Regions from separate parts of the Azohydromonas lata genome, predicted to be linked through region 2. Evidence: predicted binding sites of a transcription regulator. Region 2 holds the regulator's gene; each other region holds the start of a gene.
The links. The regulator FNR, encoded in region 2, switches genes on or off when oxygen is low (the NO sensors DNR and NnrR bind a similar motif). The targets are predictions, from matches to a motif close to TTGATNNNNATCAA.
Positions count from the first base shown of each region.

Region 1: SM757_RS18550 (protocatechuate 4,5-dioxygenase subunit alpha) is a predicted target of FNR. The motif match lies at 3,898-3,911, and genes of this name have one in related genera.
Region 3: SM757_RS30245 (hemerythrin domain-containing protein) is a predicted target of FNR. The motif match lies at 4,084-4,097, and genes of this name have one in related genera.
Region 4: SM757_RS05340 (XrtA system polysaccharide chain length determinant) is a predicted target of FNR. The motif match lies at 5,513-5,526, and genes of this name have one in related genera.

Region 1 is NZ_JAXOJX010000031.1:80,580-87,687, forward strand. It holds gene SM757_RS18530 (glycoside hydrolase family 1 protein) at 1-71, opposite strand, end outside; gene SM757_RS18535 (acetoacetate decarboxylase family protein) at 133-894, opposite strand; gene SM757_RS18540 (hydroxysqualene dehydroxylase) at 1,142-2,587, shown strand; gene SM757_RS18545 (class III extradiol dioxygenase family protein) at 2,653-3,492, opposite strand; gene SM757_RS18550 (protocatechuate 4,5-dioxygenase subunit alpha) at 3,520-3,870, opposite strand; gene SM757_RS18555 (LysR family transcriptional regulator) at 3,991-4,962, shown strand; gene SM757_RS18560 (M23 family metallopeptidase) at 4,910-5,554, opposite strand; gene SM757_RS18565 (L,D-transpeptidase family protein) at 5,559-6,608, opposite strand; gene SM757_RS18570 (MFS transporter) at 6,658-7,108, opposite strand, start outside.
Region 2 is NZ_JAXOJX010000056.1:34,290-41,397, reverse strand. It holds gene icd (NADP-dependent isocitrate dehydrogenase) at 1-998, opposite strand, end outside; gene SM757_RS26020 (sulfite exporter TauE/SafE family protein) at 1,187-1,894, opposite strand; gene hemN (oxygen-independent coproporphyrinogen III oxidase) at 1,964-3,373, opposite strand; gene fnr (fumarate/nitrate reduction transcriptional regulator Fnr) at 3,550-4,287, shown strand; gene SM757_RS26005 (hypothetical protein) at 4,369-4,647, opposite strand; gene SM757_RS26000 (hypothetical protein) at 4,715-5,002, opposite strand; gene ccoP (cytochrome-c oxidase, cbb3-type subunit III) at 5,252-6,175, opposite strand; gene SM757_RS25990 (cbb3-type cytochrome oxidase subunit 3) at 6,175-6,366, opposite strand; gene ccoO (cytochrome-c oxidase, cbb3-type subunit II) at 6,389-7,006, opposite strand; gene ccoN (cytochrome-c oxidase, cbb3-type subunit I) at 7,028-7,108, opposite strand, start outside.
Region 3 is NZ_JAXOJX010000086.1:6,538-13,645, reverse strand. It holds gene SM757_RS30270 (EamA family transporter) at 1-123, shown strand, start outside; gene SM757_RS30265 (cytochrome C oxidase subunit IV family protein) at 109-378, opposite strand; gene SM757_RS30260 (cytochrome c oxidase subunit 3 family protein) at 375-1,019, opposite strand; gene SM757_RS30255 (RrF2 family transcriptional regulator) at 1,068-1,535, opposite strand; gene SM757_RS30250 (nitric-oxide reductase large subunit) at 1,602-3,878, opposite strand; gene SM757_RS30245 (hemerythrin domain-containing protein) at 4,210-4,659, shown strand; gene SM757_RS30240 (pyruvate carboxylase) at 4,766-7,108, opposite strand, start outside.
Region 4 is NZ_JAXOJX010000005.1:47,198-54,305, reverse strand. It holds gene SM757_RS05360 (VWA domain-containing protein) at 1-637, opposite strand, end outside; gene SM757_RS05355 (AAA family ATPase) at 630-2,024, opposite strand; gene SM757_RS05350 (hypothetical protein) at 2,208-2,621, shown strand; gene SM757_RS05345 (XrtA-associated tyrosine autokinase) at 2,743-3,714, opposite strand; gene SM757_RS05340 (XrtA system polysaccharide chain length determinant) at 3,733-5,292, opposite strand; gene SM757_RS05335 (sugar transferase) at 5,710-6,930, shown strand; gene SM757_RS05330 (NAD-dependent epimerase/dehydratase family protein) at 6,951-7,108, shown strand, end outside.

The DNA of each region.
Region 1 (7,108 bases), on a different contig from region 2:
TTCCACAGGAAGGTCGAGCACTCGAAGCCGGAGAGGAAGAAGGTGGGGAAGATGCCGGCGCGCTGCGTCATGGCGGGGCCTTGCGAAAGCGGGGTTGGACGCTGCGGCGGCAAGACGTGCGCCCGGCACGCGTCAATCCGCCCCCAGCCGCCGCGGCGCATACAGCAGCGCCTGCGCCTGCGGAACCACTTGGCTCCACAGTGGCCGCTGGCTGATGTCCAGCGGGCGCAGCGCCTCGGCGAGCGCGCCCTCGCCCAAGGTGAGCACGGCACCGTCGCCGCCCGGGTGCTCGGCCCAACGCTGCTGGCGCAGCCGCAACTCGCTCACCACCGGCACGCCGTCCAGCAGCGTGTGCGACAGCAGCGAAAGCTCGCGCGCCGGCCCGTGGCCTGGGGCCGCGCGGCAAGCCAGCGTGACGGACGGCGCCGCGCCGCCCTCGTGCAGTGCGCAGCGCTGCCAACCGCCGCCCTCGTTGCAGCGCAGGTCGGCCACCCACTTTGGGAACCCCGCCAGCCGCGTGCCCCCGTCACGGGCGCGCGGCGTGGTCACGGGCATGTGCGCAATGAAGGCTTCGAAGCGCCGGTGAAACAGGTTGCCCAGCGCCTGCAGCCGGGGCATGGCGCCGCGGCCCACGGGAATCGCCACGGCCAGCTCGTCGTAGGCGCCCAGGTCGCCCTCGAAATAGCGCACGGCGATCAGCCCCAGCAGCCCCCGCCCCGGGCGCCAGGCCAGCGGCTGCAGCACGCTCGCCATGGCCGCAGGCAGTTGCGCGCGCAGGGCGTGCAGGTCGGCACCGTACACGGCGGACATGGCCGACAGCGATTTCAGTTGCAGCGGCACCGGCGCACCGTCCAGCGCGGCGCAGGGGTGGCGGGGCACGTCGAGAAAAGCCATGGATGGCCTTGCAGCAGAGGGCAAGCCCAAGGCTTGGGAAGCGGCGGCGCGCTGGGAACATGGGTTGCCATCCGGCCCCTCGCGAACTGCGGCTTCCCCCGGGCGGCCCGCGCCGCGCTGCCTTGCAACCTCCCATTCCTGCCGCCCGCATGCGCCGCCACTGCAAAAAACGCATAAGAAAGCGACCCGCCGACCCGGTGCCCTCGTGGCCCGTGCCGTTGCCCCTGCCTGACCTGGAAAGCCCGCCTTGGCCACCGACGCGCACGACGCCGACGTGCTGATCGCCGGCGCCGGCGTGGCCGGCCTGGCCTGCGGCGCGGCACTGGCGGACGCGGGTTTCAAGGTCTGGGTGCTGGAGCGCGACGCCCTGCCCGGCGGGCGGGCGGCAAGCTGGCCCGACCTCGTGACCGGCGACGTGGTGGACATCGGCCCCCACGTGGTGCTGAGCGAGTACCGCAACTTCCGCGCGCTGCTGCGCCGCCTGGGCACGCAAGAGCAGGTGCACTGGCAGCAGCAGCCGCTGATCACGCTGCTGGATGCCGGGCGGCGACTGCCCGTGCGCAACTCGCGGCTGCCGCCACCGCTGCACGGCTTGAAGGCCCTCCCCGCCGCGCTGCGCTGCATGGGCGTGCGCGACCTGCTCTCCAACCTGAACGTGGCCTGGCACGCCGCGCGGCTGACCGAGGAAGCCACGCTGGCGCTGGACGGCATGGACGCGCTGCGCTGGCTGCGCCTGCTGGGCGTGAGCGAGCGCAGCATCGAGTGGTTCTGGACCTCGGCCACCATGGCGCTGCTCAACGTGCCGCTGCAGCACTGCTCGGCCGCGGCGCTGATGCGCGTGTACCGGGTGATGCAGGGGCGCAGCGGCTACTGCTTCGGCTTCCCCAAGGTGCCGCTGGCCGCGCTGTACGCGCCGGGCTGCCGCGCGCGCATCGAGGCCGCGGGCGGGCGCGTGCTGCTGCGCACGCCGGTGGCGCGGGTGCACGTGCAGGACAGGCGCTTTCGCGCGCTGGAGCTGGAGGACGGCAGCCTGCTGCGCGCGCCGGCCGCCGTGCTGGCGCTGCCGCCGCAGGCGCTGCGCGACGATTTCCTCACCGCGCCCTGGCCCGCGGCCTCGCACGCGGCGCACCTGTTCGAGCCCTCGCCCTACGTGAGCACCTACTTGTGGCTGGACCGGCCGGTGACGCGCGCGCGCTTCTGGGCCCGCGCCTGGGCCACGCGCGACCTGAACACCGACTTCTACGTGCTCTCCAACATCCGGCCGCACACGCACGGCACGCTGATCGCGGCCAACGCCATCCACGTGCGCCTGGCGCGGGACTGGAGCGACGAGCAGCTCATACAGCGCACGCTGCAGGAGGTGGCGGACTTCAGCCCGCTGGCGGGCCAGGCCAAGCTGCTGCACGCGCGGGTGCACCGCATTCCCATGGCCGTGCCCTGCCCCATGCCAGGCACGGAACGCGCGCGGCTGCCGGCTGAAACGCCTTTCAAGGGGCTGTGGCTGGCCGGGGACTGGACGCGCACGGCCTTGCCCTGCTCCATGGAGAGCGCCGCGCGCTCGGCGGCGCTGGCGGCCGAAGCCGTGGCCGGCGAGCTGGGCCGGCCCTTGCAACTGGCGCTGCCGGTGCCGGACACCACGGGGGTGATGGCGCTGCTGCGGCGGCTGCCGCCGGGGCATGTGGTGCCGGCATGAAAAAAGCCGCTGCGTGAGCAGCAGCCAAAGGGTGGTCCACGCAGTGGGTCAATCCACCCGGCGACTCAGGCCACCGGCTCCAGCAGCATCAAGCCGGAGGCGGTGTTGGAGATGGGGATGTGGTAGTTGCGGTGCAGCGCCACGGCCTTGTCGCCCAGGGCGGCGCGGGTGGACAGCCACATCAGCAGCTCCACGCCCTGCGTGCCCGCCAGCTCGACCAGCTCGCGCGTCGTGAACTGCGTGGCCCACTGCGGGTCGCTGACCATGCTGTCCATGAAGCGCAGGTCGAATTCCTTGTTGATGAAGCCGGCGCGCTCGCCGTCCAACTGGTGCGACAGCCCGCCCGTGCCCAGGATGAGCACGCGGTCGTCCGTGGACCACTGCGCCACGGCGCGGCCGATGGCCTCGCCCAGCTTCCAGCAGCGCCGCGCGCTGGGCAGCGGGTCCTGCACGGTGTTGATGCACACGGGGATGACGCGCACAGGCCAGTTCTGGTCCGGCCACAGCAGCGCCATGGGCAGCGTGAAGGCGTGGTCCACCTTCATTTCCTGGCAGGTGGTGAGGTCAAACTCCTCGCCCACCAGCGATTCGATGAGCTGCCACGACAGCGCCGGGTCGCCCTTGAAGGGCGGCACGGTGGGGATGCCCCAGCCTTCGTCGGCGTTGCGGTACTCGGAGGCGGCGCCGACGGAGAAGGTCGGCATCTTGTCCAGGAAGAAGTTCAGCCCGTGGTCGTTGTAGAGCAGCACCACGACGTCGGGCCTGGCCTCCTTGAGCCACCGGTGGATGGGCAGGAAGCCGTCGAAGAAGGGCTTCCAGTACGGGTCCTGCTGCAGGCCCTTGGCGATGGCGCGGCCTATGGCCGGGACGTGCGAGGTGGTGATGCCGCCGATGATCTTTGCCATGTGAATCTCTCCAGGGGGTGCGTCGTGTCAGCGGCCGGCGTCCAGCAGCTTCTGCTGGAACTGCGCGCGCGTCATGCCGGTCTGCTGCGCGCCGATGTCCTGCATGTCCAGGCCCAGGATGCCGGCGAACTTCGCCAGGTAGTAGGCGTTGCCGCCGGCGGCGATGAGCGCCAGCACCTGGCGGCTGCGAATGGCTTCGCGCTGCTGCTCATTGAGGCCGTACTTGGCGCAGTAGGCGTCCTCGTCGGCGACGAAGGCGACGCGGTTGGCTTCGTCGTTGAACGAGAAGCACATCTTGTTGAGCGCGTAGCCTTTCATGGCCTGCTCGCCGTCGAAGATGACGGTGCCGGGAATGGGTTTCTTGTCGGGGGCTGGCATGGCCTTGTCTCCTGAAAGCCGGTGGACTTGCTCTGGATCAAGCGAGGCGCTGGTCCGTCGCTGGGCGCGAGTATTGGGCGGGTGATCATTCAGAAAAACCGCTGTTGACTCATTCGACCCATGAGCCGTTTCGATCATTTGGACCTGGATGGCCACCTGCTGGCGCTGCTGCTGGCGGTGTTCGAGGAGGGTTCCGTCACGCGCGCCGCGCAGCGGCTGAACGTGACGCAGTCGGCCGTGAGCCACCTGCTGGACAAGCTGCGCGCCATCGTGGGCGACCCGCTGTTCGTCCGCAGCGGGCGCGGCATCGTCCCGACCGCCCGCGCCGAAGGCCTGGCCGCGCGCGCCCGCGTGCTGCTGGAGGATTTACGGGGGTTCACCACCGCCGGCGGCTTCGACCCCGCACGGCTGGATGCGACGGTGACCATCGCCGCCAACGACCTGCAGCGCGACTTGCTGCTGCCGCCGCTGCTGCGCCGCCTGCGCGCGCAGGCGCCGAACCTGAAGCTGCGCGCCATCAACTCCGGCGTGCCGACGGCCGAGATGCTGCGCGAGGGGCAGTGCCAGTTGGTGATCTCGCCCCGCCCGCCGGATGCGGCCGACGTGGTGCAGAAGCGGTTGTTCGAGGACCGCTACGCGGTGTTCTACGACCCCGAGGAACGTGAGGCGCCGCGCGACGCGGACGACTACCTGGCGGCCGAGCACGTGACGGTGGTGTACGAGCCGCGCCGCGCGCTGGACTTCGACCGCTGGTTTGCCGAGTTGGCCTGCGCGCCGCGGCGCATCGTGGCCAGCGTGCCCAGCTTCGCGGCGGTGTCGGCCTTCATCCACGGCGGGCCGCTGCTGGCGACGCTGCCGTCCCTCCTGCACGCGCACCAGTTGCGCGGCCTGGCGCGGGCGCCGTTGCCCATGGACTGCCCGCCCATGCCCATGTACCTGATCTGGCACGTCAAGCACCAGGCGGAGCCGGTGCACGCATGGCTGCGGCAGGAGATCGAGGCGCTGGTGCCGTGGGTGCTGGGCGGCGCGGGCGGGCCGGCTAGGGTTTCCGGGGCACCGGTTGCGCTGGCGACAGCAGCGGGTACGGGTTGACCGCCTCGCCCTTCCACCACTGACGCTCGGCACCCAATCTGAAAATGGCGAAGTGCAGGTGCGGCGCGTCCGCGCTGGCGTTGCCGGTGCTGCCGACGTAGCCGACCACGTCGCCGCGCTGGAGCTGCGCGCCTTCGTGCAGACCCTGGGCGTAGCGGTCCAGGTGGGCGTAGTAGTAGGCGTAGCGGCTGCCGGGGTCGAACTGGTAGAGGGTCAGCCCGCCGGGCACGCTGGTGAAGAGTTTCACCAGGCGCCCGTCGTCCACGGCGAACACGGGCGTGCCGCGCGGGGCGGGAATGTCCAGCGCCTCGTGCGGGCGGGTGCCGGCGTCGCGGCCCTGGTTGAACGTGTCGCGAAGGGCGGCGGGGGCGACGCCCTCCACGGGCAGCAGCAGGCGGCGCTCGGCGAGGTAGGCGAAGTCCTCGCCGGCCTGGGCTGGAGCCTCCTGCCCGGTGGCGGCCTGCGCCAGCCGCGGGGCCGGCGGGTGGCCTGCGGGCAGCAGGCTCACGATCAGGCCCAGCCCGCCGCCCAACACCAGTCCCGACATGGCGGAGCGCAGCGCGCGCCTGAGCCGGGACTCGCCGCGCGGCATGGCGCTACTCCTGCACGTCCACCACGGTGCCGGCCTTGACCACGGAGGCCAGGCGCCGCACGTCCCAGTTGGTCAGGTGCACGCAGCCGTTGGTGGTCTCGCGGCCCAGCTTGGACGGCTCCGGCGTGCCGTGTATGCCCCAGTGCGGCTTGGACAAGCCCAGCCACACCACGCCCACCGGGTTGTTTGGGCCGGCCGGCACCTCGGCCTTGGTGTCGGTGGCCTTGGACTGGCGGATGCGCGCCGGGTCGTACCAGAACGTGGGGTTGTCCACCTCGTTGGCGATCTTCAGCCGCCCGGGCTCCAGCGGGTCGCTGCGGCCGCCCAAGCTGATCGGGAAGGCGGCCACGACCGTGCCGTCCTCGCGTTGGGCGTAGAGCACGCTGTCGGACTTGTCTATGCGCAGCGAGGCGACGGCCGGCGGCGGCGCGGCACCGGCGCCCACGTCCGTCACCACGAGCTGCTCGCCGGCCACGAAGCGGGCCTTGGGGTTGAGCTCGCGCAGCAGCGAGGGGCTCAGGTGGTACTTCTCGGCCAGCGCCTCGCGGGCGGACTGGTAGCCCAGGGCGGGCAACTTGGCCCGCTCCATCATGTCCGCGGGGATGCGGGTGAAGGGGCCGGCGACGTCCTTGTCCGTGAGCGTGACGCTGCCCAGCACGGGCGGCGCGTCGGCGCGCAGGGCGTTCCAGGTGGCGGCGTTGAGACGGCCATCGGCGGGCTTCAAGCCGCGCGAGCGCTGAAAGGCCACCACGGCGCGGCGCATGTTGGTGCCGTAGAGGCCGTCGATCTCGCCCACGGGAAACCAGGCGCGGTCCAGCATGACCTGGGCGCGCACCACGGCCACGCCGCGGGCGCCGGGGGCCAGCGACTGCGGGTCGGTGGCGGGGTCGTTGAAGTAGGCCAGCAGCCGCTGCGGCGTGGCGCCGGCAGGCGGGACGATCTTGTTGCCTTGGGCGGCGGCCGCCGGGAGTTGCGGGGCGGCCAAGGCGGCCAGCAGGGCGGCGCAAAGGAAATGGCGTTTGAACATGAAAGCCGGGGCGGATGCGGAGTGCATGCCGCTTCGGCAATTCGCGGGCCGCCTGACCCTCAGCAGGGGGTAGGCGTCAGATGCGCCGCCCCCGCCCCGCCATCCAACCCGCCCACGCCTGCACGCCCACCAGCACCCACAGCGCCACCAGCGGCGCCAGCCAGCCGCCGCTGACGTCGTGCAGCAGGCCGAATCCCACCGGGCCCAGCGCCGCCAGGCTGTAGCCCACGGACTGCGCCATGCCGGAGAGCGAAGCCGTCTGCGACGCGTCGTGCGCGCGCAGGCTGAAGAAGGCCAGCGACAGCGCGAGGCTGGAGCCCGACCCCAGGCCGGCCAGGAGGATCCACGCCATGGAGGGAGAGGTGCCGGCCAGGCCCACGAAACCCACCAGCGACAGCAGCGAGGCGGCGAGCGCGTGCCACCGCTGCTCCTTGGCCCGCGCGGCCAGCAGCGGCGCCAGCAGGCTGCCCGTCAGGCACGCCACCTGGTACAGGAAGGCGTAGCTGCCCGCGGCGGCGGCCGAGAGG
Region 2 (7,108 bases):
ACGGAGTCGGAGAGGTTGGCGCCCGGGGCGATGCCGATGCCGCCGACCTGCGCGGCCAGCGCGTCGGAGATGTAGTCGCCGTTGAGGTTGAGCGTGGCAATCACGCTGTACTCGGCCGGGCGCAGCAGGATCTGCTGCAGGAAGGCGTCGGCGATGGAGTCCTTGATGGTGATGTCGCGGCCCGTCTTGGGGCTCTTGAACTTGCACCACGGGCCGCCGTCGATTTCCACGGCGCCGAACTCGCGCTTGGCCAGCGCGTAGGCCCAGTCACGGAAGCCGCCTTCCGTGAACTTCATGATGTTGCCCTTGTGGACGATGGTCACGCTGGGCTTGTCGTTGTCGATAGCGTACTGGATGGCCTTGCGTACCAGGCGCTCCGTGCCCTCGATGGACACGGGCTTGACGCCGATGCCGGAGGTCTCGGGGAAGCGGATCTTCTTGACGCCCAACTCGTCGATCAGGAACTTGATGAGCTTCTGAGCCTTGTCGCTCTTGGCCTCGTATTCGATGCCGGCATAGATGTCCTCCGAGTTCTCGCGGAAGATCACCATGTTGGTCTTCTCAGGCTCCTTGAGCGGGCTGGGCACGCCCTTGAAATACTGCACGGGACGCAGGCAGACGTAGAGGTCCAGCTCCTGGCGCAGCGCCACGTTGAGCGAGCGGATGCCGCCGCCCACCGGCGTGGTCAGCGGGCCCTTGATGGAGACCACGTACTCGCGCAGCACGTCCAGCGTCTCGGCAGGCAGCCACACGTCGGGGCCGTACACCTTGGTCGACTTCTCGCCGGCGTAGACCTCCATCCAGTGAATCTTGCGCTCGCCGCCGTAGGCCTTCTGCACCGCGGCGTCCACCACTTTCAGCATCACGGGGGTGATGTCCAGCCCGGTGCCGTCACCCTCGATGTAAGGAACGATGGGGTTGTTCGGGACGTTGAGCGAGAAGTCCGCGTTCACGGTGATCTTCTGGCCGCCCTCGGGCACCTTGATGTGCTGGTACATGAAAACTCGCTCCTGTGTGGGGGTTATGGAAGCAGACCGCCATTCTATTCACGGCGGTTTCAAGTCCTGTGTCTTACATAAGACCAGGCGACACAGCCAACTTAGTCACAAAGCATCGCAGTGCAGCTTGACGCGAACTTGACGCCCTTCCTAGGGACTGTCCCCAGGTGACGACGCCCCCCGGCGCGTCAGCTCACGCACCAGGCGGCGATACGCATCCACAGCCCGTGGCCCAGCGCCCAAGCGGATGCGCACGCCAGCCCCAAACCGGCCAGGCGCACCGCCCAACCACCTGAGGCCAGCCAGCGCGAGCCCGGTGCGCCCAGGCGCCACCACAGCGCCGGCCCAAGCCACAGGCCCAGCGAGGAGCCCACTGCGAAGGCCGCCATGATGGACGCCCCGGAAGCCGCATGCTGTCCAAGCGCAGCCACCACCAGCGCCGACTGCAGCAGCCCACAGGGCCAAGCCACCCAGGCCGTGCCGGCCAGGCCGGCCTTGACCGGACCCAGCATGGGCTGCCAGCCGCCGGAGGACGTGCCGCCCTGCCCGGCTGCCACCGCGGGCGCCAGCCGCGTGCCGCGGCCCAAGTTCTCCAGCCACTGCGGTTGCCGCCCCTTGATCAGCAGCCACAGGCCCAGGCCCAGTGCGGCCACGTGCACCAGCGTCCACAGCGGACGCAGCGCCGGCGTGAGCTGTGAAAACCGTGCCAGCAGCGTGACGCTACCCGCCGCCACCGCACCCGCGGCCGCGTAGCCCAGCAAACGGCCCAGGTGAAAACCCAGCAGCGCCTGCTGCGGCCGCGCACCACCACAGCGGCCGGCCAGCGCGGTACAGGCCGCGCCGCACATGGCCACGCAGTGGGGCGATCCGGCCAGGCCCATCAACAGGGCGCTCAAGACGAGGGCTGCATCCATGACCGGAGAAAAAAACAGGCGCGGGTACTGCGGGGAGCTCGAAGCGAAGCCTTAAATGATCCGGGAAAAGCGCTCGCGCGTCTTATCGGCACGCAAATGCCGGTCGAACACCATGGCCACGCCGCGGACGAAGTACCAGCCGCGCGGCGTCACCTGGATGGCGTCGGACTCCAGCTCTGCCAGGCCCATCTCCACCAGCGGCTTGAGCGACTCCAGCTCCGCGGCGAAGTACTCGCGCATGTTCACCAGGTGCGCCAGCTCGATGGACTCGAACTCCACGCGGCCCTGGCACATCAGCGCCATGATGACCGCCCGGCGCACGAGGTCATCGCGCGTGAGCGCCAGGCCACGGACGATGGGGAAATGCCCCTGGCGCACGGCGTCGTAATACTCCGGCAGCGTCTTGGCGTTCTGGCTGTACGTGGCGCCCATGCGGCCAATAGAGGACACGCCCAGGCCTATGAGGTCACAGTCCGGCTGCGTGCTGTAGCCCTGGAAGTTGCGGTGCAGCCGTCCCTGGCGCTTGGCCGCAGCCAGGGTGTCGCCGGGCAGCGCGAAGTGGTCCATGCCGATGTAGGTGTAGCCAAAACCCAGGAAGCCCTGGATGGCGCCACCGAGCATCTGCACGCGGTCGCCCGGCGGCGGCAGTTGCTCGGGGTCTATGCGGCGCTGCGGCTTGAAGCGCTGGGGCAGGTGCGCGTAGGCATACAGCGCGATGCGGTCCGGCCGCAGCTCGCCCACCAGCTCCACCGTGCGGGCGAAGGACGCGGGCGTTTGCTTGGGCAGTCCGTAGATCAGGTCCACGTTCAGCGACTCGAAGCCCAGTGCGCGGGCGCTGACCACCAGCTCGTGCACGCTCTCGAAAGACTGCACCCGGTGCACGGCCTTCTGCACCTCGGGATCGAAGTCCTGCACGCCGAAGCTCAGGCGGTTGAAGCCCATGCGGGCCAGGTTCTGCAGCCGCTCGGTGGTGACCGTGCGCGGATCCACCTCGATGGAGATCTCCGCACCCGGCGCAATGCGGAAGGCCGAACGCATGGCCGCCATCAGGCGCTCGATCTCGGCGTCGGACAGGAAGGTCGGCGAGCCGCCGCCGAAATGCAGCTGCGACACCGACTGGCCCTTGCCCAGCACCGCCACGTGCAGGCCGATCTCGGCTTCCAGAGCCTGGATGTACTCCTCGGCCCGCTCGTGATGCTTGGTAATGACCTTGTTGCAGGCGCAGTAGTAGCAGACCGACTCGCAGAACGGGATATGGACGTAAAGGGACAGCGGGGGCGTGCCGCCCACCGTGGCGCCTTGTGCGCGTTGCTCCAGGGCCTGTGCGTACTCCACCGGTCCAAACGCCTCGACGAAGCGGTCCGCGGTTGGATAGGAGGTGTAGCGAGGCCCCGGCACGTCCAGTCGCTGGAGCAAGCTTTCGGTCAGGATGGGCCCGGGGGCGGATGTATCGCGTAGCATGGCGACACTTTGCCAAACCCGGGACACAAGAGCTTGATGTGCCTCAAGTCGGCAAGTTGAGGCGCCGCCAAGAATGGCGCCAGTGATTGAGGCATATCATGTTGAAGACCGCTGACTCTCCTGAAGAAACCTGCGCCCAGGCGGCCGGATGTGCCGCCACGGCATCGCGATGCAACATGAACAGCACTCTGCCGCCCATTCGCTCTGAACCTTTCAAGGTCGCCTGCTCCAGTTGCAACCTGCGTGAGCTGTGCCTGCCGGTGGGCCTGTCGCGCACGGACCTGGAGCAGCTGGACACCATGGTGGCCACGCGGCGCTCGGTGGTGCGCGGTGACACGCTGTTCCGCGCCGGCGACGTCTTCCAGTCGCTCTACGCGGTGCGCACGGGCTTCTTCAAAACCTGCGTCTCGGCTGAGGATGGCCGCGATCAGGTCACGGGCTTCCAAATGGCCGGCGAGTTGCTGGGCCTGGATGGCATCGGCAGCGACCGCCACACGGTGGACGCCGTGGCGCTGGAAGATTCCCAGGTCTGCGTCATCCACTACGGCCAGCTCGAAGAGCTCTCGCGCGAGTTCTCTGACCTGCAGCGCCAGCTTCACAAGATCATGAGCCGTGAAATAGTTCGCGATCATGGCGTCATGCTGCTGTTGGGCAGCATGCGCGCCGAAGAGCGCCTGGCGGCCTTTCTGCTGAACCTCACGCAGCGCCTTCAGGCACGCGGTTTCTCAGCCTCCTCGCTCATCCTGCGCATGACGCGCGAGGAAATCGGCAGCTACCTGGGCCTGAAGCTGGAAACGGTGAGCCGCACCTTCTCCAAGTTCCAGGAAGAAGGCCTGCTCGAAGTGAAGCAGCGCCAGATTCGCATCGTGAACCAGGACGGCCTGCAAAAGCTGGTCAACGGCGCCGCCTGCTGACGGCCCGCCCTACGGCTTCAAATAAAAATGGCGCCCGCGGGCGCCATTTTTGTTGCCGTCTTCGGCCGTGGAAACGGTCTTTCAGTGGCCATGGACGCCGTGCATGTGGCCGGCGTCGATCGCGTTGGGCGGGGTACCCAGCCAGTGGCCCAGGGCGCCGGCCGCGGCGATCACGGCCCAGAACAGGAAGAAGGCCAGCGAGTACACGCCGGTAGGCGTGAGCTCGGCCGGTATGGCACCGGCACCGAGCAGGTCGTGCGGATCCACCAGCGCGAACACCAGCATCTCCAGCACCGCGGCCATCAGGAACGAAGGCCAGGCCACCAGCATCACCGCTTGGGCACGAGGGGTTGTCGTCATGTCGATCACCTCCTGGCGGCCATTCTTGCGCGCGGCCGCCCTGCCCCGTCCTAGCGTTGACCCGGAGCTAGCGTTGAGCCGAAGAGGCTCCGACTGCGGCGGCTTCGGCAGCTGCCTTGTTGCGCGCCTCTATGGCGGGGCGCATGTCGCCTGAGGAATCTTCCGCGGGCTGCTGCGACTGCGGCGCCGCGCCGGAGCCTATGACCACGTCCGCTCCACGGATGGCGATGACGGCGGTGACGAGGGCCGCCACCACCACGGCCAACGGGCCACCCACCACCAGCCACATCATGCGCACGCGCCACCACGGCACGCGCTGGCCATTGCCGGCCTGTTTGTCGGTCTTGCGGTCCATCAGGGAATACTGCCTCGGTTCACGGGCACCGCGCCGGCCGGAGGGCCGACACGGCACGACGAACGTGGAAATGAAAACAGAGGGAGCACGGCGCGGGCCCGAGCCGTCAAGCCGCCCCAGGCCCATGCCGCCGCCCCCAAAAGACATCGCGCGCCAGAGCCGAAACCGGCTTGGCGCGCGCTTTTTCCTTTGGTTTGGCGGGGTGGCCGCTTATGCGGACATGAGCCCCCCGCCAAACACCGCTGGCGATTACTGCGCCGGCGTGGCGGCGCCGCCCTTGTTGGACAGGCTCCACACATAGGCAGCCAGCACGTGGATCTGCTCGGGGTTCAGGCGCGAAGCATGGGCCGGCATGACGTTGGTCTTGCCGTTGTTGACCATGTTCATGATCGCCTGCTCGCCCCAGCCGTGCAGCCAGACCTTGTCGGTCAGGTTGGGAGCGCCCATGGCCTGGTTGCCCTTGCCGTCGGCGCCGTGGCAGGCCGCGCACACGGTGGTGAACTTCTCCTTGCCCAGTTGGGCGTAGACCGCGTTATGCGGGCTGCCGGAGAGGCTCAGCACGTAGTTGGCAACGTTGCGCACGTTCTCGCCACCGCCGATGGCTTCGGCCATCGGGGGCATCATGCCCTGGCGGCCACCGGTGATGGTCTGCTTGATGGTGTCGTGCGAGCCGCCATACAGCCAGTCGGTGTCGGTCAGGTTGGGGAAGCCCTTGCCGCCGCGGGCATCCGAGCCGTGGCAACCGGCGCAGGTGTTGACGAACAGGCGCTCGCCGATGCCCATGGCCGCCGGGTCCTGAGCAAGCTGCTCGGCCGTCATGGTCACGTACTTGGCGTAGACCGGCGCCATGGCGGCGCGGGCCTTCTCCTGCTCGGCCTCGTACTGGCCACGGCTGGACCAGTTGAAGGCGCCCTGGCTGGAACCCAGGCCCGGATACAGGGCCAGGTACACCGCGGCGAAGATCACCGTGATGATGAACAGCCACAGCCACCAGCGCGGCAGCGGGTTGTTCAGTTCGCGCAGGTCCTCGTCCCAGATATGGCCGGTCGTGTTGTCGGCAGCCATGGGCTTGGTTTTGCTGGCCACCATCAGGACGAACAGGCAGAACGCCAGGCCGCCCACCACAATGGCGATCACGTACCAGGACCAGCCACTGTTGAAGAAATCACTCATTACTTACTCCCTTGGAAGCGGGCCGCGGCCGCAGCGACGGGCTCGTCATCCTCATCAATGAAGGGCAGTTGTGCCGCCGCGTCATGTTGGGAAAGCTGACGCTTGCTCCAGGTCCACAGCGCGAGGCCGATGAACAGCACGAAGCTGAACAAGGTCACGACGCTGCGCAGGACGTTGATGTCGAAGTCCATCGCTTTGGCTCCGGGGTCTGGTTTACTTCAGCGCGGTGCCCAGCACCTGGAGGTAGGACACGACCGCATCGAGCTCGGTCTTGCCCTTGACCTCGTCGGCCGCCTTGGCGATCTCGTCGTCGCTGTAGGGCACGCCCACCTTGCGAAGCGCCGACATCTTGGGTGCCAGGTCCGCCGGGTTGAGCGCGGCCTTTTCCAGCCACGGGTAAGCCGGCATGTTGGACTCCGGCACCACGTCACGCGGGTTGTTCAGGTGAATGCGGTGCCAGTCGTCGCTGTACTTGCCGCCCACGCGGTGCAGGTCAGGACCGGTGCGCTTGGAGCCCCACTGGAAGGGATGGTCGTAAACGAACTCGCCGGCCGTGGAGTAGTGGCCGTAGCGCAGCGTCTCGGCGCGGAAGGGACGCACCATCTGCGAGTGGCAGTTGTAGCAGCCTTCGCGGATGTAGACGTCCCGGCCTGCGAGCTGCAGCGCCGTGTACGGCTTGAGGTTTTCCACCGGCTTGGTCGTGCTGTGCTGGAAGAACAGCGGAACGATCTCAACCAGGCCGCCGAAGGCGACCGTGATCAGGATCAGCACGATCATCAGGAAGTTGCTGGTCTCAATCTTCTCGTGACCAGTCGGATTTGCGTGTGCCATGTCGGTCTTTCCTCAATCCAATCAGGCGTGGGCAGCCGCAACCATGGGCACCGGCGTCTCGACGACCTTGCCGCTGCGCACGGTCATGATCGTGTTCCACAG
Region 3 (7,108 bases), on a different contig from region 2:
TGGAGCCGCGAGGCCGACTTGCCGCGCCTGCTGGCCGGCGGGGCCGTCATCTTTGCTTCGCTGGCGATCAACGGTTGGGGGCGGCGCGGGGCGTTGGGCAAGGCTGGCTCAGGCAGCCCATAGCCGTACGGCCACGACGGCCAGGATCACGCACAGCAACCAGCCCACCACGAATCGCCGCCACAAAGCTGGCGCCCCGCGCAGTTCCATGTAGTCCAGCGCGATGGCAAGTCCCTTGGCCAGCGACAGCGCAAAGACGATGGCCACGGGCCAGCCTTCGCCGGTGCGATGGGGCGACTCCCCCACCCACCACGAAATGCCCGTGGCCACCAGGGTTGCCAGCCACAGCGCATCGATCCGCTTGCAAGGGAGGTTCATCGCAGCACGTACACCAGAGGGAAGAGCACCACCCACAACAAGTCCACCATGTGCCAGAACACGGCTGCCGTTTCAGGGGCCTGCGTGTCGGCCGGCCCCCAGGGGCGGCGCGGCACGAGAAAAGCGACCGCCGCAACGATGAGCACCGCAGCGGCGACATGCATGAAGTGAAAGCCGGTCAGCAGGTAATAGAACATCCAGAAGTCGTCGCTCTCCAGGCCATAGCCGGCGTGCAGCTTCTGCTGGTACTCGAAGCCTTTGACGACCAGGAAGGCGGTGCCCAAGGCCGCGGCGCCCCAAAGCCACCGTGCGCCCGCGGTCGCCCTGGCGCTGCGCAGCGCCTGCACGCCCCGCGCAGCGCACCAGCTGCCGGTCAGCAGGATCACCGTGTTGAGAGCACCCAGACGCAAATCCAGGGTGGACTGGCCCGTGCGGAACACCCATGGGTCCTGCGCCCTGGCGACCGCGTACACGACGAACAGCAGGCCAAACGTGAGCATCTCCAGCGCGATGACGCACCACATCGTGATGTCGCCACTCAAGCGGCGATCGTCCGCAGCTTGCGCGGGCGGCTGCAGGGCCGCATCCGCCTGTCCCTGCGGGCTTGGCCCGACGGGCAGGTTGCTTCCGGGAATGAACATGCTGGTGATCTCCCTGCCATCCGCAAAGGGCTGGTGTGCAGCGGCGCTTCAGGCGGCAGCCATCCCGGGCGCGGCTGGCGACGGGTGGAAAGTCAGCACCTGCGCCAGGGCGCGGCGGTTGGTCATCACGTCGGCCAGCGAGTAGCGGTCCAGTACGCCGTAGAAAGCGTTCACGGCTTCTGCCAGCGGCCCCTTGAGCTCACAGCAGCCGGAGAGGATGCAGTGGCCGCCCCCCGCCTCGAAGCACTCCGCGGGCACCGCGGTGCCTTCCGTGTCGCGCACGACCTGGCCAAGGCAGATGTCCTTGGGCTGCATGGCCAGCGTCATCCCGCCGCCCTTGCCGCGGGCGGTGGCGATCCAGCCCTGCTTGCCCAGGAAGTGCACGACCTTGACGAGGTGGTGCTCGGAGATGCCGAACGCCGTGGCGATCTCGGCGATGGTGGACTTGCGGCCTGAGTTCGCGGCCAGGTAGAGGAGTACGCGCAGGCTGTAGTCGGTGAAGGCGGTGAGCTTCATGGCAGGGCGCTCGGTGTGTTTCTCGTCTGGATGTGAAAGGGAGGGCTGGCGCCCTCCCGTGCGTTTCTACTGCCGGGCCGCCGTGATGGGCAGCGCGGGCCGCGGCGCCTTGCGCCTGGCTGCCGGCCGCAGCAGCCGCCAAGCGTACAGCGCGAGGAACAGGCTGCCCGCGGCGAAGACGATGTCGCCAGGCACGCGCAGCCACACCAGGGTCTCCATCACGCCGGAGTGGATGACTGCGGGCGAGCGGGCGTACCACAGGCCCTGGGTGACGCTGGCCCACGCTTGGTAGATGCCCGCGGGCAGCAGCGACATGAACACCATCATCGCCAGGCCGACGTTGAGGCCCCAGAAGGCGGGCTTGAGCAGCCGGTCCGCGTGCAGCGAGCGCTCGAAGAGCCCGCGCAGGCAAAACAGCAGCAACCCAATGCCCAGCATGCCGTAGACGCCGAACAGCGCCGCGTGGCCGTGGGCCGCCGTCATGTTGAGGCCCTGCACGTAGTACAGCGCCGCGGGCGGGTTGATGGCAAAGCCCAGCAGGCCCGCGCCCACCGTGTTCCAGAAGCCCACGGCGACGAAGCACAGGATGGGCCACTTGTAGGCGTCCAGCCAGGGCACCGCGCGCGAGCGGCGGTACGTCTGCATCGCCTCCAGGCCGATGAGCGTCAGCGGCACGACCTCCAGGGCCGAGAACACCGCGCCCACGGCGATCACGGAGGTCGGCGTGCCCGTGAAGTACAGGTGGTGCAGCGTGCCCAGAATGCCGCCGAAGAGGAACACGATGGTTTCGGCCACGATGGCGCGGTTGGCGCTGGCCGGACGCACCAGGCCGAGGTGGGTGAAGATCAGGGCGATGACGGCGGTGGCGAAGACCTCGAAGAAGCCTTCGACCCACAGGTGCACCAGCCACCAGCGCCAGTACTCGATCATCGAGTAGTGGGTGTGCTGGCCCCAGGTCAGCGAGGTGGCATAGAAGCCGCCGATGCACGTGGCCGACAGGAACACCATGGCGATGAGGCCGCGGCTCTCCGACGGCCGCCTGAGCGCCGGCCACAAGGCGCGGCCCAGCAGGAACACCCAGAACAGCAGGCCCACGAACAGCAGCAGCTGCCACACGCGGCCCATGCTGGTGAACTCCAGCCCCTGGTTGCCCAGCCAGAACGAGAAGTCCACGCCCCGGTGCTGCAGCGTGCCCAGCCAGCCCGTGAGGGTCGAGCCCAGCACCACGACGATCAAGGCCCAGAACAGCGCATCGACGCCGAGCTTCTGGAGCTTGGGCTCCTGGCCGGAAAGCAGCGGCGCGATGTACAGGCCCGTGGCCAGCCAGGCCGTGGCGATCCAGAAGATGCCGATCTGCGTGTGGATGGTGCGGCTGGTGACGTAGGGCAGCACTTGCGCCAGCGGGATGCCGAAGAACGCCTGGCCTTCCACCGCGTAGTGCGCGGTGATGGCGCCCATGGCGATCTGCAGCAGCATCAGGGCGATGACGATGAAGAAGTACTTGCGCGTGGCCTTCATCGACGGCGTGGCCTTGAGGCCCAGGAACGGGTCCGCTTTGGGCGGCTGGGCCTCCTCGTCGTGCTGGTCGCGGCCGTGCAGCCACAGCATCGCGGCGATGCCCGCCAGCAGCAGGATGATGCTCACCATCGACCACATCGCCGCCGACGTCGACATGGTGTTGCCCACCAGCGGCTCGTGCGGCCAGTTGCTGGTGTAGGACAGTCCCGCCTCGCCCGGGCGGTCGGTGCTGGCCGCCCACGACGACCAGAAGAAGAACGCGGCGAGCGCCTGGCGGTCGGCCTTCTCGGGGAGCGCGCCTTCGGTCATCGCGTACTGCTCGCGCAGCGTGGCCAGCGACGCTTCGCTGCCGAACAGCGCCTCGTAGTGGCTGGCGACTTCACGGATGGCCTGGGCCCGCTCCCGCGACACCCGCACGGCGCCGGTGGCGTCGTCATAGGTGTTGCGGCGCATCTCGTTGCGCACCTGCGCGTCCACGAGGGCCCGGGCGTCGTCGCCGAGCGTCTGGCCGCCGCCGTGCTGCGCCGCGCGGATCTTCTGCAGCGCCACGGCTTCGCGGTGCAGCCAATCGGCCGACCAGTCCGGCGCCACGTAGCTGCCGTGGCCCCACACCGTGCCCAGTTGCTGGCCGCCGGCGGCCATCCAGGCCTGCTGGCCGCGCTGGATCTGCTCGCCGGTGAAGAGGACCGCGCCGTCCGCGGTGGCGACCGCCTTCGGGATGGGCGGCGCAAAGAGGTAGATCTGCCATCCGAGGTAGCCGAGGGCCCCGAACGACAGGACAAAAATGAGGCCGAGCCAGCGCCACAGCTTGCTGTTGGCCTTCATGGCATGTCCTGGTGCGTGTCTGGTGGATCGCTCAAGCGCCGCCGCAGGCGCCGCAGCAGCGGCCGTCAGGGTGGGGCGTTGCGCGCCGGGTGATGCGAACGTCGAGGCTCGCAGCGGAGGTGGCTGGGTCATCAGGGCTCCGTGGTGGTTGGGTAAAGGTGTATTTGGAATGCACCTAATGTAGAGACCGGACCCACCCGTTTCCTTGAACCAGTTCAAGGAACGCCGCACCGTCTGGTGGCTGACCCTGGCCCGTGCGCCCCTTTGCCTGGCGCGAGCGGGAAGGCTCGTTTAAGATGCATTTTCGTTGCACCTTTTACTGAGCCCTCCTGTGAACATCGACCGCTTCAAAGATCAGCACACCCAGATCTTCGACGCCATCGCGCAGCTTCGGCGGCATGCGCATGCCGGCATCGTCGAACACGCCGACCAGATCGCACGGCTCGTCGTGGCCATGAGCGGCGTGATCAAGCTGCATTTGGCCGCGGAAGACCACACGCTGTACCCGGCGCTCGAAGCGGCGAACAACCGGCAGCTCTCGCAGCTTGGACGCCAGTTCCAGGTCGAAATGGCCTCGATCGCCGCGGCCTACACCGCCTTCGCACGGCAATGGAACACGGCCGCCCAGGTGCGCGCCGACCCGGACGGCTTTCGCGCGCAAGCCAACCAGGTGCTGCGCAGCGTGTTCGAGCGCATGCAGCGCGAGGACCGTGACTTCTACCCGGCCGTTGAGCGCAACCTGGCCACGCCCGCACACAGGTCGCCGTTGCCCATGTCCTGAACCGGAACCCGGCTTGGGAGGCCCGGGGAGAGCCGACCTTGCCGCTGAAAAATCCTGTGCGTGCCTGAGGGCCCAAGCAGCGTCAGGTGGCGGGCTGGCGCACGGATCACTGCGCCTTCAACACCACCAGCAGCGACTTCGCCTCCACCCGGTCGCCGGCGGCCACGAGGATCTTCTCGACCACCGCGCGGCGCTCCGCGCAGATGTGCGTCTCCATCTTCATGGCCTCCAGCGCCAGCAGCGTGTCGCCGGGCTGCACCGCCTGCCCCGGCGCGACGGCCACGGCCACCACCGCGCCCGGCATGGGGGCGGCCACGTGGTTGGGGTTGCCCGGATCGGCCAGCGGGCGGGCGCCACCCGCGCCCGCCGCCTGCGCGCTTTGCACGCGCACCGTGCGCGACTGGCCGTTGAGCTCGAACTGCACCTTCTGCGCCGCCTCGCCGTCCGGGCTCACCGACTGCAGCGCCACCAGCAGCGTCTTGCCGGGGTCGATCTCCACGGCGATCTCCTGCTGCGGCTGCGGGCCGTAGAAGAACACCGGCGTGGGCAGTTGCGAGGTGTCGCCCCAGCGGCGCTGGTGCTCGCACAGCTCGCGCATCTGCTTGGGGTACATCAGCCAGGAGGAGAGCTGGCGCTCGTCCAGCGGCTGGCCGCAGTCGGCCTCCGCCTTGGCGCGGGCGGCCTCCAGGTCCACGGGCGGCGTGTGGTCGCCGGGGCGGTAGGGCGTGGGCACGGGCTCGTCGGCCGAGAGGCGCAGCACCTTGCGCGTCAGGTCTTGCGGGAAACCGTCCGGCGGAAAGCCCAGCTCGCCCTTGAAGAGCTGCACCACGGACTCGGGGAAGGCGATCTCGCGCGCCGGGTCCTGCACGTGCGCGGGCGTGAGGTCGCTGGCCACCATCATCAGCGCCATGTCGCCAACGACCTTGGACGAGGGCGTGACCTTGACGATGTCGCCGAAGAGCCGGTTCACGTCCGCATAGGCCTGCGACACCTCGCTCCAGCGGTGCGCCAGCCCCAGCGAGCGCGCCTGCTCGCGCAAATTGGTGTACTGGCCGCCCGGCATCTCGTGGCGATACACGTCCGCCGTGCCGGAGCGGATCTCGGATTCGAACGGCGCGTAAAAGCGCCGCACGCCCTCGAAGTACGTTGAAGCCTCGTGCAGCGCCTGCGCGTTGAGCCCCGGGTCCTGCGCCGTGCCGGCCAGCGCCGCGGCGATGGCCGACAGGTTGGGCTGCGAGGTCAGGCCGCTCATGGCGTCCAGCGCGCCGTCCACCGCGTCGCAGCCGGCTTCTATGGCCGCCAGCACCGAGGCCGCGGCCGCGCCGCTGGTGTCGTGGGTGTGGAAGTGGATGGGCAGCCCGGTTTCCTCCTTCAGCGCCTTGACCAGCGCCTTGGCCGCCCGCGGCCGGCACACGCCGGCCATGTCCTTGATGGCCAGGATGTGGGCGCCCGCGCGCTGCAACTGCCGCGCGATGTCCACGTAGTACTTCAGGGCGTACTTGGGCCGCGAGACGTCGAACAGGTCGGCCGTGTAGCAGACCGTGCCTTCGCACAGCGCGCCGGCCTCCTGCACCGCGTCCATGGCCACGCGCATGTTCTCCACCCAGTTGAGCGAGTCGAACACGCGGAAGAGGTTAATCCCGCCCGCGGCGGCCTGCTGCACGAAGTGCCGCACCACGTTGTCGGCGTAGTTGGCGTAGCCCACGGCGTTGGCGCCGCGCAGCAGCATCTGGAACAGCACGTTCGGCACGCGCTGGCGCAGCTGGGCCAGGCGCTCCCAGGGGTCTTCCTTCAGGAAGCGCAGCGCCACGTCGAAGGTGGCGCCGCCCCAGCACTCCAGCGAGAAGAGCTGCGGCAGGGCGCGTGCGTAGTAGGGCGCGATGGGCAGCATGTCGGCCGTGCGCATGCGCGTGGCCAGCAGCGACTGGTGCGCGTCGCGCAGCGTGGTGTCCGTCATCAGCACGCGCTGCTGCGCCAGCATCCACTGCGCGAATTTCTGCGGGCCCAGCTGCTGCAGCAGCTGGCGCGTGCCGTCCGGTGGCGGGGTGTTGGCGTCCACGCGCGGCAGCACGGGTTTGGGCAGCGGCAGCGCCGGCAGCGTGCGGCCGCGCACCTCCGGGTTGCCGTGCACGGCGATCTCGCCGAGGAAGCCCAGCAGCTTGGTGGCGCGGTCGCGCCGCGCGGTGAAGGCCAGCAGCTCCGGCGTGTTCTCGATGAAGCGCGTGGTGATCTCGCCGGCCACGAAGGCCGGGTGGTTGATCAGGTTCTCCAGGAACTGCAGGTTCGTGGCCACGCCGCGGATACGGAACTCGCGCAGCGCGCGGTCCATGCGCTGCGTGGTTTCACTCGCCGTGGGCGCCCAGGCCGTGACTTTCACCAGCAGCGAGTCGTAGTAGGGCGTGATGACCGCGCCGCCGTAAGCCGTGCCGGCGTCCAGCCGAATCCCGAA
Region 4 (7,108 bases), on a different contig from region 2:
GCGCGGCGCGCGGGCTCTCCTGCGCTTGCGGCGCCGGCGCGGCGGCACTGCGTTCGGCGCGGCCCAAGCGGCGGATCAGCGTCACCAGCGCCGGCAACTGCTGCAGCCATTCACTGGCCTTGCGTGCGGCCTGCCAGGAGCGTGAGTGAAGTTGCCCGTGCAACTCGTCCCAGCGCATGTGGCCCAGGTCGCCCAAGCTGCGCAGCAGCGCCAACTGCTCTTCCAGTCCGGCGCTCTCCAGTTGCCACTCGGCCTTGAAATCTTCGGCGACGCGGGCGATGGCCTGCGCGCGCGTGAGCCATGGCTGGTGGTCCACGATGCGGTCTAGGTACCACAGCAGCGTGCGCAACACCTGCTCGGCCAGCGCGCCCACGCCGCGCGCAAGCGTGGGCAGGCCCAGCTCGCCCACGGCGCGGCGTAGCGGCGCGGCGGCCGCGGCATCGCCGAAGTCGGCTCCCACAGGCGGCAACGTGCCGGCCACGAGGTTGTCCAGCCAGATGCGGGCGTCGGCCAGGCGTTGCGCGCGCTCGCCAGCGCTGGCGATGAGCGTGGGCAGCCACAACGCGCGCGGCAGCGCACTCAAGCGGTCGTAGGGACGGTCGAGCGCGCCGCCGTCTTCCATCTGCGGCTCAGGCATTGACGGCGTGCAGTAGTACCGGCGCGGGAGCCACCGTCTCCAACTGCTCGTTCACGGGCAAGGCGGCAAAGCCCTCGCGCGTGGCCAGCAGCCGCCCAATGAGCGCCGCCATCACGCCGCGGGTGCGGGCGTGCGCGAGCAGCAGCCGCTCAGCGAGTTCCGGCGGCAGCCACAGGCGGCCTTGCAGCCGTTGCGCCAGGGCCTGCTCGCGCGCGGTAGCGGCTTCATGCTGCTCGCGCGCTTGGGCCAGCACCTCGTCCACCTGGGCCACGCGGGCCGCGACGTGCACGGGGCTGTAGCGCCGGCGCAGTTTCTCCTCCAGCGTGCCGGAGACCATGCGCAGCAATTGTTCGCCTTGCTCGCTGCCAGCCATGGAACGCGCCAGTGCCAGCTTGCCGGCGGCGTTGGCGGCATCGGGATCGTCCGGCGCGGACAGCTCGATTTCCAACTGCTTTTCAAACGCCTCCACGGCGCGCGTGAGCCAGGGGGCGTCCTGCGGGCGGGCGTCCAGGAGGTCGTGCTCGAACCAGGCGGCGAGCTTGGGCACGTCTTGCGGTGTGGCGCAGGCCACGTAGGGGGCTGTCCACAGGTCCAGCTCGTCGATCTCGTCGCGGCCTTCGGTGGCGGCGGCCACGCGCAGCAATTGCATCCACTGGCGCCATCGGCGGTCGGACAGCGTGAGTTCCTGGGCCTGCAGCCAGGCGCGCAAGGCGTGGCAGGCGGCTTGGGCTTGAGCGCTCAAGCGTACTTGCGCGGCGGCCTGCGCCACCCCGGCGCGCTCGGCGGCTGACATGGGTGCCTCCACGTCCACGGTACCCGACTGGAGATTGAGCAGCGCACTGAAGGCGTCGTCGCTCACCGGATGCACGGGTACGCGAAGGATGAAACGGTCAAAGAAGGCTTGCAGGGCCTCGTCGCCCGGGATCTCGTTGCTGGCGCCCACCACGCTCACCAACGGCGTGCGCACCCGGCCGCAGCCGTTGTCGAACTCGCGTTCGTTGAGCAGCGTCAGCAGCGCGTTGAGAATGGCCGAGTTGGCCTTGAACACCTCGTCCAGGAAGGCGATGCCGGCCGTGGGCAGGAAGCCATCGGTGAGCCGCTCGTAGCGGTCGTCCTCCAGCGCCTTGAGCGACAGCGGACCGAAGAGCTCCTCCGGCGTCGAAAAGCGTGTGAGCAGCCGCTCGAAGTAGCGCGCACCGGCAAAGGCGCGGTGCAGCCGCCGCGCCAGCTCACTTTTGGCCGTGCCGGGCGGGCCTATGAGCAGCACGTGCTCACCGGCCAGCGCAGCCAGCAGGCACAGCCGCACCGCCGTCTGGCGCTCCAGCAGTCCGGTTTCCAGGGATTCAAGCAAAGCGCACAGGCGCGCAGGGGAAGGCGAACGACTCATGCCGTTCATTGTCGCTAGGCCGTTACGGGCGGAAAAAGAAACAGGTTCAAGAATCAGCCGCTTCACACAGCTTTACCTGCGCTTTACGCTCCGGTGGTGAACCGGCAGGTGGCCGACACCGTTTCCATACGGGTACCGCCCTCTTGCATTTCGAGCGGCGGGCCAAGAAAAGGAGTTCGGTTCATGAGCAGCAAGAACATCGTCATCGCGGCATTGGCCCTGGCCGGTGCGTTGAGCACCGGCATGGCGCGCGCCCATGGCGAAGAGGTGCAGTGGTCGGTGACCATAGGCACGCCTGTGGGCGTACCGGTGTACCGCCAGCCTGCACCGGTCTACGCGCCGGCCCCCGTGGTGGTTCCCGCTCCCGTGTACGTGCAGCCCGCGCCGCTGAGCCGGCCTCGCGGCTATCACGAGCGCACACGCTGGGACGTCGACGGTGATGGCATCCCTAACCGCCGCGACCATCTTTACAACCCCGCCTGGGACCGGGACGGCGACGGCATTCCCAACCGATATGACCGCTATAACAATCTGCGCCGCGACTGGAACGGCGACGGCGTGCCGAATTGGGCCGAGCGTCGCGATGGGCGTCGCTGATACATAAAACGACGCCGGGCTGCGTGGCGCTTGACCCTCGCAGCCCGGCGGAGATCGGGGAATTCGAACCTGTCAGTCGCTCAACGTCCGCGCCGCAGCGGGGATGCGATCAACAGGTCGGTCATACGTAGTAGCTGGCGTAATTCGAGGTGGTGCTGCGGTCCTTGTTCAATACAGACATCACCGTCGGACAGCTTTCCACCGCTGCAAATGCCTTTTGCAAGTCGGAATAAGAAGTTCTGGACTCTTCGACAACCACCAATACTTGTCCCATCTTGGCCGCAAGGACCTTGGCCTCGGACGTCAGCAACAAGGGCGTGGAATCGAAAATCACCACGCGGTCCCTGTAGCGGTTTGCAAGTTCATCCAGAAAATTGGACATGGCCTCCGAGGCCAGAATTTCCGTCGATCGCGTATTGCTGGTTCCGGCCGGCAACAGCGACAAGCGGGGAATATTTGTCTTGAGCATGACATCGGCCACATCCAGGCTCGGATTCGTCAGCACGTCCAACAGACCTTTTCGTGCCTGCAGGCCCAGCGAACGCATCAAATTGCAGCGTACAACATCGCCATCCACGAGCAATACCGACGTATCGATTTCAATGGCCATACTGACTGCCAAATTCAGTGCAAAAAAAGTCTTTCCTTCGCCGGGTAGCGCGCTGGTAACCATGATAAGAGCCGGCCGACCATTGTGACTACTGCGGCCCTTGCGCACATTGTCCAACAGCGGACGTTTGATGTGCCGGAATTCCTCCGCGATGGTTGATCGGACCTTTGTAGATGCCAGGACACCGGCCTCTTCAAGCAGATCGAGATTCAATGTCACCGTTTCTGAATGGCGCCCACTGGGGCGGGACCTGATTGTGTGAGAAACGGAATCCATCTGCAGCCGCCCATTTGAGCCAACGAATTCTTGATTTTGTATTTTCTCATTGGATAAATCTGGAGCAGTTCCATCTGGCACTTGCACATGAGGCACCGTTCCCATCCTGCCGCCTGCGTGACAGCCGTCAGAATGGGGAGCAGGCACCTGAACTCCGGTTCTGGAAAGCTCCTGCAGGCGTTGTGACGCAAGCTCGATGATATTCATCCACAATTCCCTCGTGAGTTATTGGTAGGCAGCAATCCACACAACCCAAAATGCTTGAATAACCATCAGTGCGGCAAGTGCCATGGCAAGGCGCTGCAATTCTGCACGTTGAATTTGCACATGTCGCGGACTGATTTGAAGTGAAATCGCACCTAGCACGGGCCTGCCAGACAGACGGCGCAGTGCATCGGCGCTGTGTACTGTCGGGTGGAGAGATTCAGACAATATAGTTGATCCAATTCCTGCCAGGGTAGCAACAAAAACAGCAATCAACGAAAGATGAAAGCGCGACGGGAATACTGGTGAGGACGATACCTTCACAGGCTCAATAATACGGAATTCAGCAAGCTGTGAATTTTCACTGAGCTTCATCCCCAGCGATGCGGCTTCTCTACGGGAAACGAGGGCGTCATAGTTCTTCCGGATGACGTCGTAATCCCGATTCAACTGCGCCAACTCCGCTTCCACCTGAGGCATACGGTCGCCAACAGAACGGGCCTGTTCCAATATAGATTGCTTGGTAGCCAGCTGCGAGCGCAAAGATGCTACTTGAGCTTCCGTTTCCACCAACTGCAGCTTAAGTCGTTGATACACAGGATTGGTGGCCGTTCGCCGTGCATAACTGGTCGAGCTTTTTCCAGACGCTGCGTCCTGCTCAATATTCTTAAGCTCAGCTACCAATTGTGCTACCAACCTTCTGGCATTGATAACCTCCGGATGGGACTCGGTAAAGCGCTGCAACAAATCATCAAGACGTTTTTGCTGAGCTTCAAGCCTGTTTTCCAGTTCAGCTACCGCGGGTGAAGCCATCCCATCAATGATGGAATTGGAACCATCACCACTCAAAGACATTTTATAAGTATCTCTTGCTCTTTCAGCCGCTTTTAATTCCGATGTGATTTTGGCGACCTCCTCAGAAAGTACAGAAACACGGGTGAAATAATCCTGGGTGGATACGCCTGATGCTCCAAAATTCTTTATCTTGAATTCCTTGACACGATTTTCCGCATCGGTGAGTTTTTTCTCGTAATCTCGAATTTGTTCTTCGATAAAGTGTTCGGCGTCTTCTGAGTCGCGCTGCTTTTCATCGGCGCCCGACTGAAGAAATAAATTAACGGTGGCATTTACAAGGTTTTTTGCATTGTCGGCTGATTCGCCTCTATAACTGATTTCATAGAAATTGTAATTATCGCCGGATGCGGGTACTACTTTGATTCTAGTCATCAGTCGATTGACTAAATCTTCTTTGTCTGTTGCTCCCTCATACGTAAATTGCAGACCTGGGCTGTTGAGCAGGCGTTGAACATTAGGCCGGGAGATTAGCGTGCGCGCGAGCATCCGAACTTGCTGATCTACGTCTGGTTGATAAGTCAACCCCGACATAAGAGGTTTCAGCATTTTTTGGGTGTCTACGTAAATCTGCGCTTTAGCTTCATAGCGATTGGGAGCGAAAGAAACCGCTACTCCGGCCAGAATAGAAACTGCTGCCGTAACAGTAATTGCCATCCATCGTCTGCCGTACAAGCCGCGCACCAACAGGCGGCCTTGTTCTCTGACCGTCTCAATAAAATTTTTCATATAAAGCAGATAAGGTCATGACAAATGTGCCCAAACAGCTTTCTTGGTCAGTTCAGGCACGCCCCTCCGGACGGTGAGTGTGCCAACGTCTCCAGCACAGACGCGTAACTACAAGACGACCACCCCCGAAACGCGGTATGCGATGCATGAAGCAGTTGCGAATCGACACGCAACAAGACATCCTTTGCACAATCGTCCAAGCAAGGTCTGCTAATAGGCCCTGATGTGGATAAAGCAAAAAAAAGTTAGACGCTGAGCCCACAGGCATCAGTCACCGATCGGTTGTGAGGCGCTTCAGAAAAGCGCACTGCATGACCGCCGGCTGGGGGGATCAAACATGAAACATGGAACGCAACGCGGCGTACTGTCTGCCGTGAGGCAAACCATTGGCCAGCTATTTCGGGACCGGGGGAACTCATGAAGAATCCAGAGGCAATGCCTTCTACGACCATTCTTGAATTTCCACAAATGAATTCTATAAGGCGGCTCATGCCCTTGAGCGCCGAAGAGCTTGCAAGTTCAAATGCCAGCAATACGTCTGACTATGGAAAAGCGGCACCTTTGAAAAACTTCGGCCTAGACCGCGACTTCCGTTTCGGTGACTATGGCGATTTTCTAAACAAGTTGCGCTTAGAAAAATTAAGAGCGCAACGCTCAGGCTCTCCTCTTTCCATAGCACTGTATCGGATCCAGCCCGAAAATGAATGTATTGAGGGCCTAGGTGTTTTCCAGTTATTGGAATCATTGGACACCACCTCACGCGAAACCGATATTATTGGATATATCGGCGACGAGGTCATTGCCGTGCTTTGCCCGGATACGGATGCTGAAGGTTTGAAGACATTTGTAGGGAAGATAAATGCGCTGACGGGCGGTGCATGGACTCCAAAAGATATCGCGACCTATCCAAATGAATTGTTCGAGGGGCTCGCTGCGCTGCACCGGCGAACGTCAGAAATGCAAAGTCTCATTACTGGCGAATATCTTAAAACACAACGTAATGGGTACAGATTAAAACGTTGCATCGATATTTTAGGATCTATGTGCGCGTTAGCAATTTTCTCTCCGCTAATGCTGCTAGTGGCTATTGCCATCGCAGTCACATCACCAGGTCCTATTTTTTTCAAGCAACTGCGCCTCGGCAAAGGTGGCATTTCTTTTTGGTGCTATAAATTCCGGTCTATGGTGGCCAATGTTGACGACAATATTCACCGAGAGTTTGTCGCTTCATTGATCAACGGAGAATCTTCGCACGCCCAGGATGCATCCGGAGAGGTGCCACTCTTTAAAATAAAAGCTGATCCAAGGATCACCTGGATAGGAAATATCATTCGAAAAACAAGCATCGACGAGTTGCCTCAACTTTTCAATGTCCTTAAAGGTGAAATGAGTCTAGTCGGGCCGCGTCCCCCCATTCCCTATGAGGCAGAAAATTACAAAGCATGGCATTTGCGTCGAGTTTTGAGTGCAATGCCAGGTATCACTGGTTTATGGCAGGTTGAGGGCCGCAGTCGCGTCACATTTGACGAAATGGTGCGAATGGATTTGCGATACATTCGTGATTGCTCCCTGGGACTAGATATAAAAATCTTGCTAAAAACCATAAAAGTCGTGCTTCGAGGTGAAGGCGCACAATAACTGAATTTGGAAGGATAAATATGAAAATCCAAGGCGCAAAAATTCTGATCACTGGCGGAGCAGGCCTTATAGGCTCCTCCACCATCGATCAACTTCTAAAGAATTATTCGCCAACTCGAATAATTATCTTGGACAATTTAGTGCGCGGATCTATTGCAAACATCCATGGCATACTGAA